Regions from separate parts of the Allobosea spartocytisi genome, predicted to be linked through region 2. Evidence: predicted binding sites of a transcription regulator. Region 2 holds the regulator's gene; the other holds the start of a gene.
The links. Region 2 encodes PhoB, which activates phosphate uptake and scavenging genes when phosphate is short. Its sites were predicted from a motif close to TGTCATNNANCTGTCAT; they were not measured.

Region 1: a site for PhoB is predicted at 2,162-2,178, ahead of IED13_RS09020 (BtaA family protein). Genes of this name have one in related genera too.

The regions. Positions count from the first base shown of each region.
Region 1 is NZ_JACXWY010000004.1:313,442-317,942, reverse strand. It holds gene IED13_RS09030 (potassium channel family protein) at 1-28, opposite strand, end outside; gene IED13_RS09025 (class I SAM-dependent methyltransferase) at 195-824, opposite strand; gene IED13_RS09020 (BtaA family protein) at 860-2,113, opposite strand; gene msrB (peptide-methionine (R)-S-oxide reductase MsrB) at 2,308-2,748, shown strand; gene IED13_RS09010 (acyl-CoA dehydrogenase family protein) at 2,838-4,484, opposite strand.
Region 2 is NZ_JACXWY010000015.1:52,417-56,917, reverse strand. It holds gene pstB (phosphate ABC transporter ATP-binding protein PstB) at 1-779, shown strand, start outside; gene phoU (phosphate signaling complex protein PhoU) at 802-1,521, shown strand; gene phoB (phosphate regulon transcriptional regulator PhoB) at 1,534-2,232, shown strand; gene IED13_RS20465 (SpoIIAA family protein) at 2,285-2,671, opposite strand; gene IED13_RS20460 (LysR substrate-binding domain-containing protein) at 2,728-3,639, opposite strand; gene IED13_RS20455 (amino acid ABC transporter permease) at 3,842-4,501, shown strand, end outside.

The DNA.
Region 1 (4,501 bases), on a different contig from region 2:
CGGGCCGTCGGGGATCGGCGCTTTCCATTCCAGGGACGATAGCGGGTCGCGAAGCCAGCCGCCAAGAACCCTCGTCATTGCGCGCGCAGGGCAGCAATCCCGGGGGATTGGGTGGAACGGCTCGGCCCAGCCCCTGGATCGCTTCGTCGCTTCGCTCCTCGCGATGACGCTGGTCCGGCCAGACGCGAAATGCCCTAGCCGCGCGGCATCTCCGCAACCGCATGCACCGCATAGCCGCGATAGGGCGCGCTCACCCGGCAATCGGCCCCGGCCGCTTGCGCCAGCTCGCGCATCACCGCCGGCAGGTCCTCCCGCGGCGCGACATGGAACAGCGCGAGCCAGCGCGACAGCACGTTCTTGAACGCGCTCGGCAAACCGGCCTGGTCGCCGAAATCGACGACATGCAGCGAACCGCCCGGAGCGAGCCGCCGCAGCGCCTCTGCCACCACCGGCTGCCAGGGCGGGATCATCGACAACGCATAGGAAATGACGATGCGGTCGAAGCCCGGCCGCCCGAACAGCGCCTGCGGGTCGAAATCGGTCGCGTCGGCCTGCGCCAGCCTAATCCGGCCGGTGAGCCCGGCGCGCGCGACGGAAGCCCGGGCCGTCGCCAGCATCTCGGCGGAGACGTCGAGCCCGTAGCACTCACAGTCCGGATAGCGCCGGGCGATCTTGATCAGGTTGCGCCCGGTGCCGCAGCCGATCTCCAGGATCGACGCGCCGGCCGGGGGCGCGAGCCCCTCGATCAGCTGGTCGCGGCCAAGCAGGTAGAATTTGCGGCTGGCGTCGTAGAAGTGACGTTGATGCCGGTAGATCTGGTCCATCAGCCCAGCGGCCGAGCCCGTCTCCCCGAACGCGCTCACGCCGCCTGCCCTGGCAGGGTGTAGAGATGGAAGCCGCCATAGATCGCGGAGCGGTCCTGGCGACAGAGATCGCGGCTGCGGGCCTCGTCATAGCGCCATTGGTCGAGGATCGCGGCCGGGACGCGGCCCGGCAGCAATCGCTCATCGGCCGCGGTCCGGAAGATCACCCTTGCGCCCGGCTTGGCCGTGCGCGTGATCTGCGACCACAGCGCCGTGAGGTCGGCATCGTTCATCCAGTCCTGCGCATCGAGCAGCACATAGGCGTCGCAGCTCTTCGCCGGCTGGTCTTCCAGGAAGGCCGTGATCGCGCTCTGGCGATAGCCGACCGCACCGGCCCGGGCCTTCACGGTCTCGAAATTCTGCGGCTGGAGATAGGGTGGCAGCGCCGCATCCGCCCCTTCGCCGTAGCGGCGTCCGAAGGCCTGCTGCGCGAAATAATTGTCCTTCAGGTCGAAACCGCAGGCGAGGCGCTCGAGCCTGAGCCGCAGCGCGCCGAGAATGCCGTCCTCGCCATCGGCCGCGAGTGCCTTGTACTGGGCCGGCGGAATGCCGAGGCCATAGAGCGAGGCCGGCTGGCGCACCAGCCAGCGCACCAGCCTGCGCTCGAACATCGGCGCGAGATGCCGGTCGTAAAGCTGCCGCTGCTCGGCGAGATCGCGCGCGGCCAACATCGCGCGGGGATTGCCGCCGAGCAATCGCGCCAGCAGATGGCCGGTGCCGATGAAGCGGCCGAGCAGCCCGTAGCGGTAGAAGCCGTTGGCGAAGAGGTTGATCCGGCGGCGCCCGCCGAGGCCGCGCCCCTCCCAGTAGCCGCGCGAGACAGCGTCGAGATGCGGCGCGATCTCGCCATCGTAGAAGGCGACGTTCTCGCGGCGGTCGGCCGCGCCGAAGAAGCGGCGGAAGGTCGAGTAATCCGTCATGCGCCCCAGCGCCGCGAGCTTCAGCCGCCCCAGCGCGATATGGGCACCGTTGAGATCGACCGCGCTGACGCGGATCGGCGCCGCGGTCAGATAGGAAAGGACGTTGCAGGAGCCGGACGCGATCGCGACGACATGATCGTCCGCCTTGAGCGCAAGCGCCGCCATGTCGACGACAGGGTCTTCCCATATCTGCGGATAGACGAGCCCCGAGAAGGCGCGGGTGAACATCCATTCCAGCAGGCCCGCCTTGGAGAGCCGTTTGCTGCGCTGGACCGCCGTGCTGAGGCCCAGCGTTGTCGTCCGCCGAACCGTCCGTGCCGATTGCGTCACTGGTTCCCGCCTCCCCTTTCAAGGTGGCGAGCCGACTAGAGGAGTCGCATGACGGTCCGGTGACGGGGCCCGCGCTGCCGCTATCGTGAAACAAGGTCCAGCGCCGAGGGGGCTGAAAATCGGCGGCCGAAAAGCCATATTGGGCCGGACCGAGCCGATGGCATCGCGAGCCATCCGCCGAGAAGGAGATCATCATGGGTCTGACGAGCATGTTCGGCGCCGAGAAGAAGCAGGCCGAAACCTTCCCCTTCCAGCTCAGCGATGCCGAATGGCGTGCGCGCCTGACACCCGAGCAGTATCGCATCCTGCGCGGCCACGGCACCGAGCGGGCGGGTTCCTGCGCGCTCAACTACGAGAAGCGCGCCGGCACCTTCTCCTGCGCCGGCTGCGGCCAGAAGCTGTTCAAATCGGGCAAGAAATTCGAGAGTGGCACCGGCTGGCCGAGCTTCGACCAACCGCTGGAAGGTGCGGTCGGCGCCAGCGAGGATCACAGCCACGGCATGCATCGGGTCGAGGTCCATTGCGCCAATTGCGGCGGCCATCTCGGCCACGTTTTCCCGGACGGCCCGCCCCCGACCGGCCTGCGCTACTGCATCAATGGCGAGGCGATGACGTTCGAGCCGGAAGCAGCTTGAGGCATTCGCGTCATGCCCGGGCTTGACCCGAGCATCTCGTGACGGAAAAGCGATGAAGAGATGCCCGGGTCAAGCCCGGGCATGACGTTTCAAGCAGCCGGTACCGCCCGCCGCGCCAGCGCCGCAGCGTCGACGCCCGGCGGCAGATCGCCGAACTGTCCCGACCAGCCACCATCCAGCCGCGTCGCGATGAAGGCATCCGCCACCGCGGCCGGCGCGAAACGCAACAGCAACGAGCCCTGCAGCATCAACGCCAGCTTCTCGGTCAATCGCCGCGCCTGCCCCTCATTGCGCATCATCTCCGGCAACTCGCCTTCCAGCCGTTTTAAAGCCGCATCGTAGCCCCGGTCCGCGCCCGCAGCCGCCATCAACTCCGCCCGCAATACATCGACAGCGCCCTCCTCGCGCGCCAGCGAACGCAGCACGTCCAGGCAGATGACATTGCCCGAGCCCTCCCAGATCGCGTTGAGCGGCGCCTCCCTGTAGAGCCGCGCCATCGGATTCTCCTCGATGAAGCCGTTGCCGCCATGGCATTCCAGCGCCTCGGTGACGACGGCCGGCGCGCGCCGCGTGATCCAGTATTTCGCGATCGGCGCCCCGACCCGCGCCAGCAGGCGCTCGCTCGGGGACTCATCTTGCCGGTCGAGCGCCGCGAACAGCCGGAAGGCGAGCCAGGCCGCGGCTTCCGCCTCGATGGCAATGTCGGCGAGCACGTTCTGCATGATCGGCTGGTCGATCAACGCCTTCTGGAAGGCGCGGCGATGCTGCGCGTGATGCGCCGCCAGCGAGACCGCCATCCGCATCAATCCGGACGACGCCGCCGCGATGTCGAGCCGCGAATTGTGGTTCATCGACAGGCCCGTGCGGATGCCCCGACCCGGCTTGCCGATGAGATGGCCGATCGCGCCCCTGAACTCGACCTCGGAGGAAGCATTCGAGCGGTTGCCGACCTTGTCCTTCAAGCGTTGGATCGCGACGCCGTTGCGCGATCCGTCCGGCAGCCAGCCCGGCACGACAAAGCAGGAAATGCCCTCGCCCGTGCGCGCCAGCGTCAGGAACACGTCCGAATGCGGCACCGAGAAGAACCATTTCCGTCCATGCAGCGACCATGTGCCGTCGCGATTATCCTCCGCATGCGTCTGCGTCTGCCGCAGATCCGAGCCGCCCTGCGTCTCCGTCATCGCCGTGCCGACGGTCGCGCCCGTCTTCAGATGCGCCGGCCCCTGCCGCGGATCGTAGCGGTTCGACGTGACGAGCACCCCCCACTGCGCCCACCGCCCCGCATCCTGCTTCAGCACCGGCACGGCGGCATAGGTCATGCTGATCGGGCAGCAGATGCCGCTCTCGGCCCCGTACCAGAGATATTGCAGGGCCGCCCGAGCCACTTGCGCACCAGGCTCCGGCCGGTTCCAGGCGAGCGCGTGCGTCTCCTGCCCGATGGCGAGCCCCATCAATTCGTGCCAGGCCGGGTGGAAGGCGATCTCGTCGATCCGGTTGCCGAAGCGATCGAAGGCCCGGAGTTCCGGCGTGTAACGATTGGCGAGATAGGCCAGCTCCTGCACCCGCGCCGAGCCCACGGTCCGCCCCGCTTCGTGCAGCCGCTCGCGCGCCCAATCGGCCCCGAAGGCCGAGACGATCCCAGGCAGCACCGGATCGGCGGCGAAGGCATCGTACTCGGCCAGCGCCGGCACCTGATTGCTGACCTCCCAGCTTTCCGCTCCGCCCTGTCCGGTCATTGCTGCCACCTCCCTGT
Region 2 (4,501 bases):
CCCCGCAGTCGCTCGATGCCGAGGCTCCCGTCCGGATCGCGGTGAAAAACCTCGATTTCTACTACGGCGAGCACAAGGCGCTGAAGAACATCAATCTCGACTTCCGTGACCGCCATGTCACGGCGCTGATCGGGCCTTCGGGCTGCGGCAAGTCGACCCTGCTGCGCATCTTCAACCGGATCTACTCGCTCTATCCGGAGCAGAAGGCGACCGGCGAGATCATGCTCGACGGGCGCAACATCATCTCCAACGACGTCGATGTGAACGAGCTGCGCTCGCGCGTCGGCATGGTGTTCCAGAAGCCGACGCCCTTCCCGATGTCGATCTACGACAACGTCGCCTTCGGCATCCGCCTCTACGAGAAGCCGCCGAAGTCGGAGCTCGACGACCGCGTCGAGGGCGCACTGCGCCGCGCCGCGCTCTGGGACGAGGTCAAGGACAAGCTGAAGAGCTCCGGCATGGGCCTCTCCGGCGGCCAGCAGCAGCGCCTGTGCATCGCGCGCACCATCGCGCAGAAGCCGGAAGTGATCCTGTTCGACGAGCCGACCTCGGCGCTCGATCCGATCTCGACCGGCAAGATCGAGGACCTGCTGGAGCAGCTCAAGAGCGACTTCACCATCGCCATCGTGACGCACAACATGCAGCAGGCGGCGCGCATCTCGCAGTACACGGCCTTCATGTATCTCGGCGAGGTCATCGAGTTCGCGCCGACCAACACGATCTTCATGAACCCGGCGAAGAAGCAGACGCAGGATTACGTCACCGGCCGGTTCGGCTGAGCGGCGACGGAGGAGGAACCCCATGACCGACCACATCGTCCGCTCCTACGACGCCGATCTCGAAGGCCTTCGCCGCAGCCTCGCCGAAATGGGCGGGATGGCCGAGCGCATGCTCGGCGATGCGACCGTGGCGCTGGTGCGCCGCGACACCACGCTGGCCCAGAAGATCATCTCCGCCGATCAGCGCCTCGACAATCTCCAGCGCGAGGTCGAGGAGAAGGCGGTGCTGACCATCGCCCGGCGCCAGCCGCTGGCCAACGATCTGCGCGAGCTGATCTCCGCCATCCGCATCGCGGCGGATGTCGAGCGTGTCGGCGATCTCGCCAAGAACATCGCCAAGCGCGCCGTCGCCATCTCCGGGCAGTTCCAGCCGCCGCACCGCGCCGTGGTCGGGCTGGAGCACATCAGCCGCCTCGTTCAGGCGCAGCTCAAGGATGTGCTCGACGCTTATGCCGCCGGCAACGAGCAGAAGGCGCTCGAGGTCTGGCGCCGCGACGACGAGATCGACGCGCTCTACACCTCGCTGTTCCGCGAGCTCCTGACCTATATGATGGAAGATCCGCGCAACATCACCTTCTGCACGCATCTTCTGTTCTGCGCCAAGAACATCGAGCGCATCGGCGACCACACCACCAACATCGCCGAGACGATCCACTATCTCATCACCGGTGACTCGCTCGACGCGAACCGGCCGAAGCTCGACACGACCAATATCGAGGTCGAGGCGATCACGGGTAGCTGAGGCTAAGGAATCATGGCGGCACGCATCCTGATCGTCGAGGACGAAGAGCCTCTCACCCTGCTGCTGCGCTACAACCTCGAAGCCGAGGGCTTCGAGGTCGACAGCGTGGCGCGGGGGGACGACGCCGAACTGCATCTGCGCGACCACACGCCCGATCTGGTGCTGCTGGACTGGATGCTGCCGGGCCTTTCCGGCATCGAACTCTGCCGCCGGCTGCGCTCGCGGCGCGACACCGAGCGGGTGCCGATCATCATGTTGACGGCGCGCGGCGAGGAGACCGAGCGGGTGCGCGGGCTCGCGACCGGCGCCGACGACTATGTCGTGAAGCCGTTCTCCCTGCCGGAGCTGACGGCGCGCATCCAGGCGCTGCTGCGCCGGGCGAAGCCCGGCCATGTCGCGGGCCTGCTGCAGGCGGGCGACCTCGAGCTCGACCGCACCACGCGGCGCGTCCGCCGCGCCGGCAGCGAGCTGCATCTGGGGCCGACCGAGTTCCGCCTGCTCGAATTCCTGATGCAGGCACCGGGCCGCGTCTATTCCCGCGCCCAGCTCCTCGACGCCGTCTGGGGCCGGGACGTCTATATCGACGAGCGCACCGTCGACGTGCATGTCGGGCGCCTGCGCAAGGCGATCACCCCTGCCGACGCCAAGGATCCGCTCAGGACCGTGCGCGGCGCGGGCTATGCCTTCGACGAGACGTTCGCCAGAAGCTGACTGCCGCCGGAGCTGACACGCGAGCCGAGCCCCGGCTCGCAGCGCCCGTGCTTCAGGTGTCGGGGCCGCCCTCGATATCGGCGGCCCAGGCCAGGGCGGCTTCGCGCTCGGCCGGCGGGAAGGTACGGATCTCGACGAAGGGGACTACCGGGGCGAAGAGCCGCGCGACGCGATCGAGCCAGCCCTTCTCGACGATGATCGCCTCCTTGGGGAAGCGCCTGAGTTCCCAGAGCTTGCCGAAGCTGTAGCGCGCGTCCTTCCAGGCCGCGGCGAAGGTCATGTCGTCGAAGGCGGTGATATCGGCGAGGATCGCGACCTTCTCGTGCCGGCTCAGCCGGTCTTCGACATCGGCGGCGACGCGCTCGATATCGGCCGGCTCGATGGTGCCGCTGAGCGCGATGGCGAGAACATGGTCGGGAGCCGGAAGAATGGTGATCATGGCGGCCTCCTCCTGTGCCGATGTCAACGCATGGCCGGCCGGGAGGTTGCGGGCGCTCAGGCTGCTCGCGTCGCCGCGTCGAAAGCCGCGGCCTCCGTCCTCAGCCAGGCGATGAAGGCGTCGAGGCCGGGGCGCGAGGGCTGGTCCAGGCGGCGGGTCAGCCAGCAGCCGGTGACGCTGGTGAAGCCGATATCGAGCGGGTTGACCAGCGCGCCCGAAGCCAGTTCCTCGGCGACATAGCAGCGTGGCGCCAGCGCGACGCCGAGCCCCGCGACCGCGGCGCGGATGATGACGGAGTAATAGCCGTAGCGGACGGTATGGGCCGGCACCGCGCCGCGCAGGCCATGCGCCTCGGTGAACTCGGCCCAGAAGGCCGGCATCTGGTAATGCTGCAGCAGCGTCATCTTCTGGATGTCGGCGGCGCGGCGGAAACCGCTCATGCGCTCCAGCAATTCGGGCGCGGCGACGAGGGCGACATCGCGGCCGAACAGATAATGCGCCTCCTTGCCGGGCCAGGGCGGGGTGCCGTGGTTGATCTCGATGTCCGGCTCTTCCGTCTCGTTTTCGCTGACATAGTTGGTGAACTGGACGTCGACGCCGGGATGGGCCTCGGCGAAGACGGGGAAGCGCTCCATCAGCCAGCGCTCGCCGGCGATGGCGACCATGTGCAACCGGATCGGCCGGGCGATGGCGACGCGCTCGGCCAGGCGCATCGCACCGCGTTCCATCTGCTCCAGGGCGGCTTCGGCATAGGGCAGGTAGATCGCGCCGGCCTCGGTCAGCTTGAGGCCGACCGGATTGCGCTCGAACAGCACCGTGCCGAGATGGTGCTCGAGCGACAGGATCTGCTTGGAGACCGCGCTCTGCGTCAGGTTGACGACGCCGGCGGCGCGGGCGGTCGAGCCCAGTCGCGCGACGGTGACGAAGGCGCGCATGGCGGTGGAGGAGGGCGGGGGCCGCAAGGCCATGGGTATTCCGTTTTGGACTAGGCTACCGGAGATCGTTTCGTTTGCTGGCTGCCGGGTCAAGAGGTCATTCTTACGCTTGGGGAGGAGGGGCTCGCATGAATTTGACAATCTGCCCGTGCTGCGGTGGTTTCCGCGGACCAACGGCTTCGCGGTCGATGGCGCTTTCGAGAGCCGCCGGCAAGCCCGTCCGGGAGTGCCGTCGATGAGCCATGCCGTCACCTCGCCGGTCGCCAGCCGCGATCTGGCCGCGATCGCGCGACTCAGGATCGTGCCGCGTCGCTTCTATGGGCGCTGGGTCGCGGCGGCGCTCATCATCGCTGTCCTCGCCTGGATTATCGCCGCCTTCGTCAAGGGCGACATCGCCTGGCCGGTGGTCGGGCAGTTCTTCACCGCGCCCGCGATCCTCTCCGGTCTCGGCAACACGCTGATCATGACGGTCTGCGCGATGACGCTGGGCATCGTGCTCGGCGTGATCTTCGCGATCATGTACATGTCGCCGAACCCGGTGCTGCGCAGCGTCGCGCTGTTCTACATCTGGTTCTTCCGCGGCACGCCGCTGCTGCTGCAGCTCCTGATCTGGTTCAACCTGGCGCTGGTCTTCCCGACCATCGGCATTCCCGGGCTGTTCTCCTGGCGCACGATCGACATCATCGGTCCGTTCATGGCGACGCTGCTCGGGCTCGGCATGAACCAGGGCGCCTATACCGCCGAGGTGGTGCGCAGCGGCATCCTCTCCGTCGATACCGGGCAGACCGAAGCCGCCAAGGCGATCGGCATGACGCGGCTGACGGCGCTGCGCCGCATCGTGCTGCCGCAGGCGATGCGCGTCATCATTCCGCCAGTCGGCAACGAGGTGATCAGC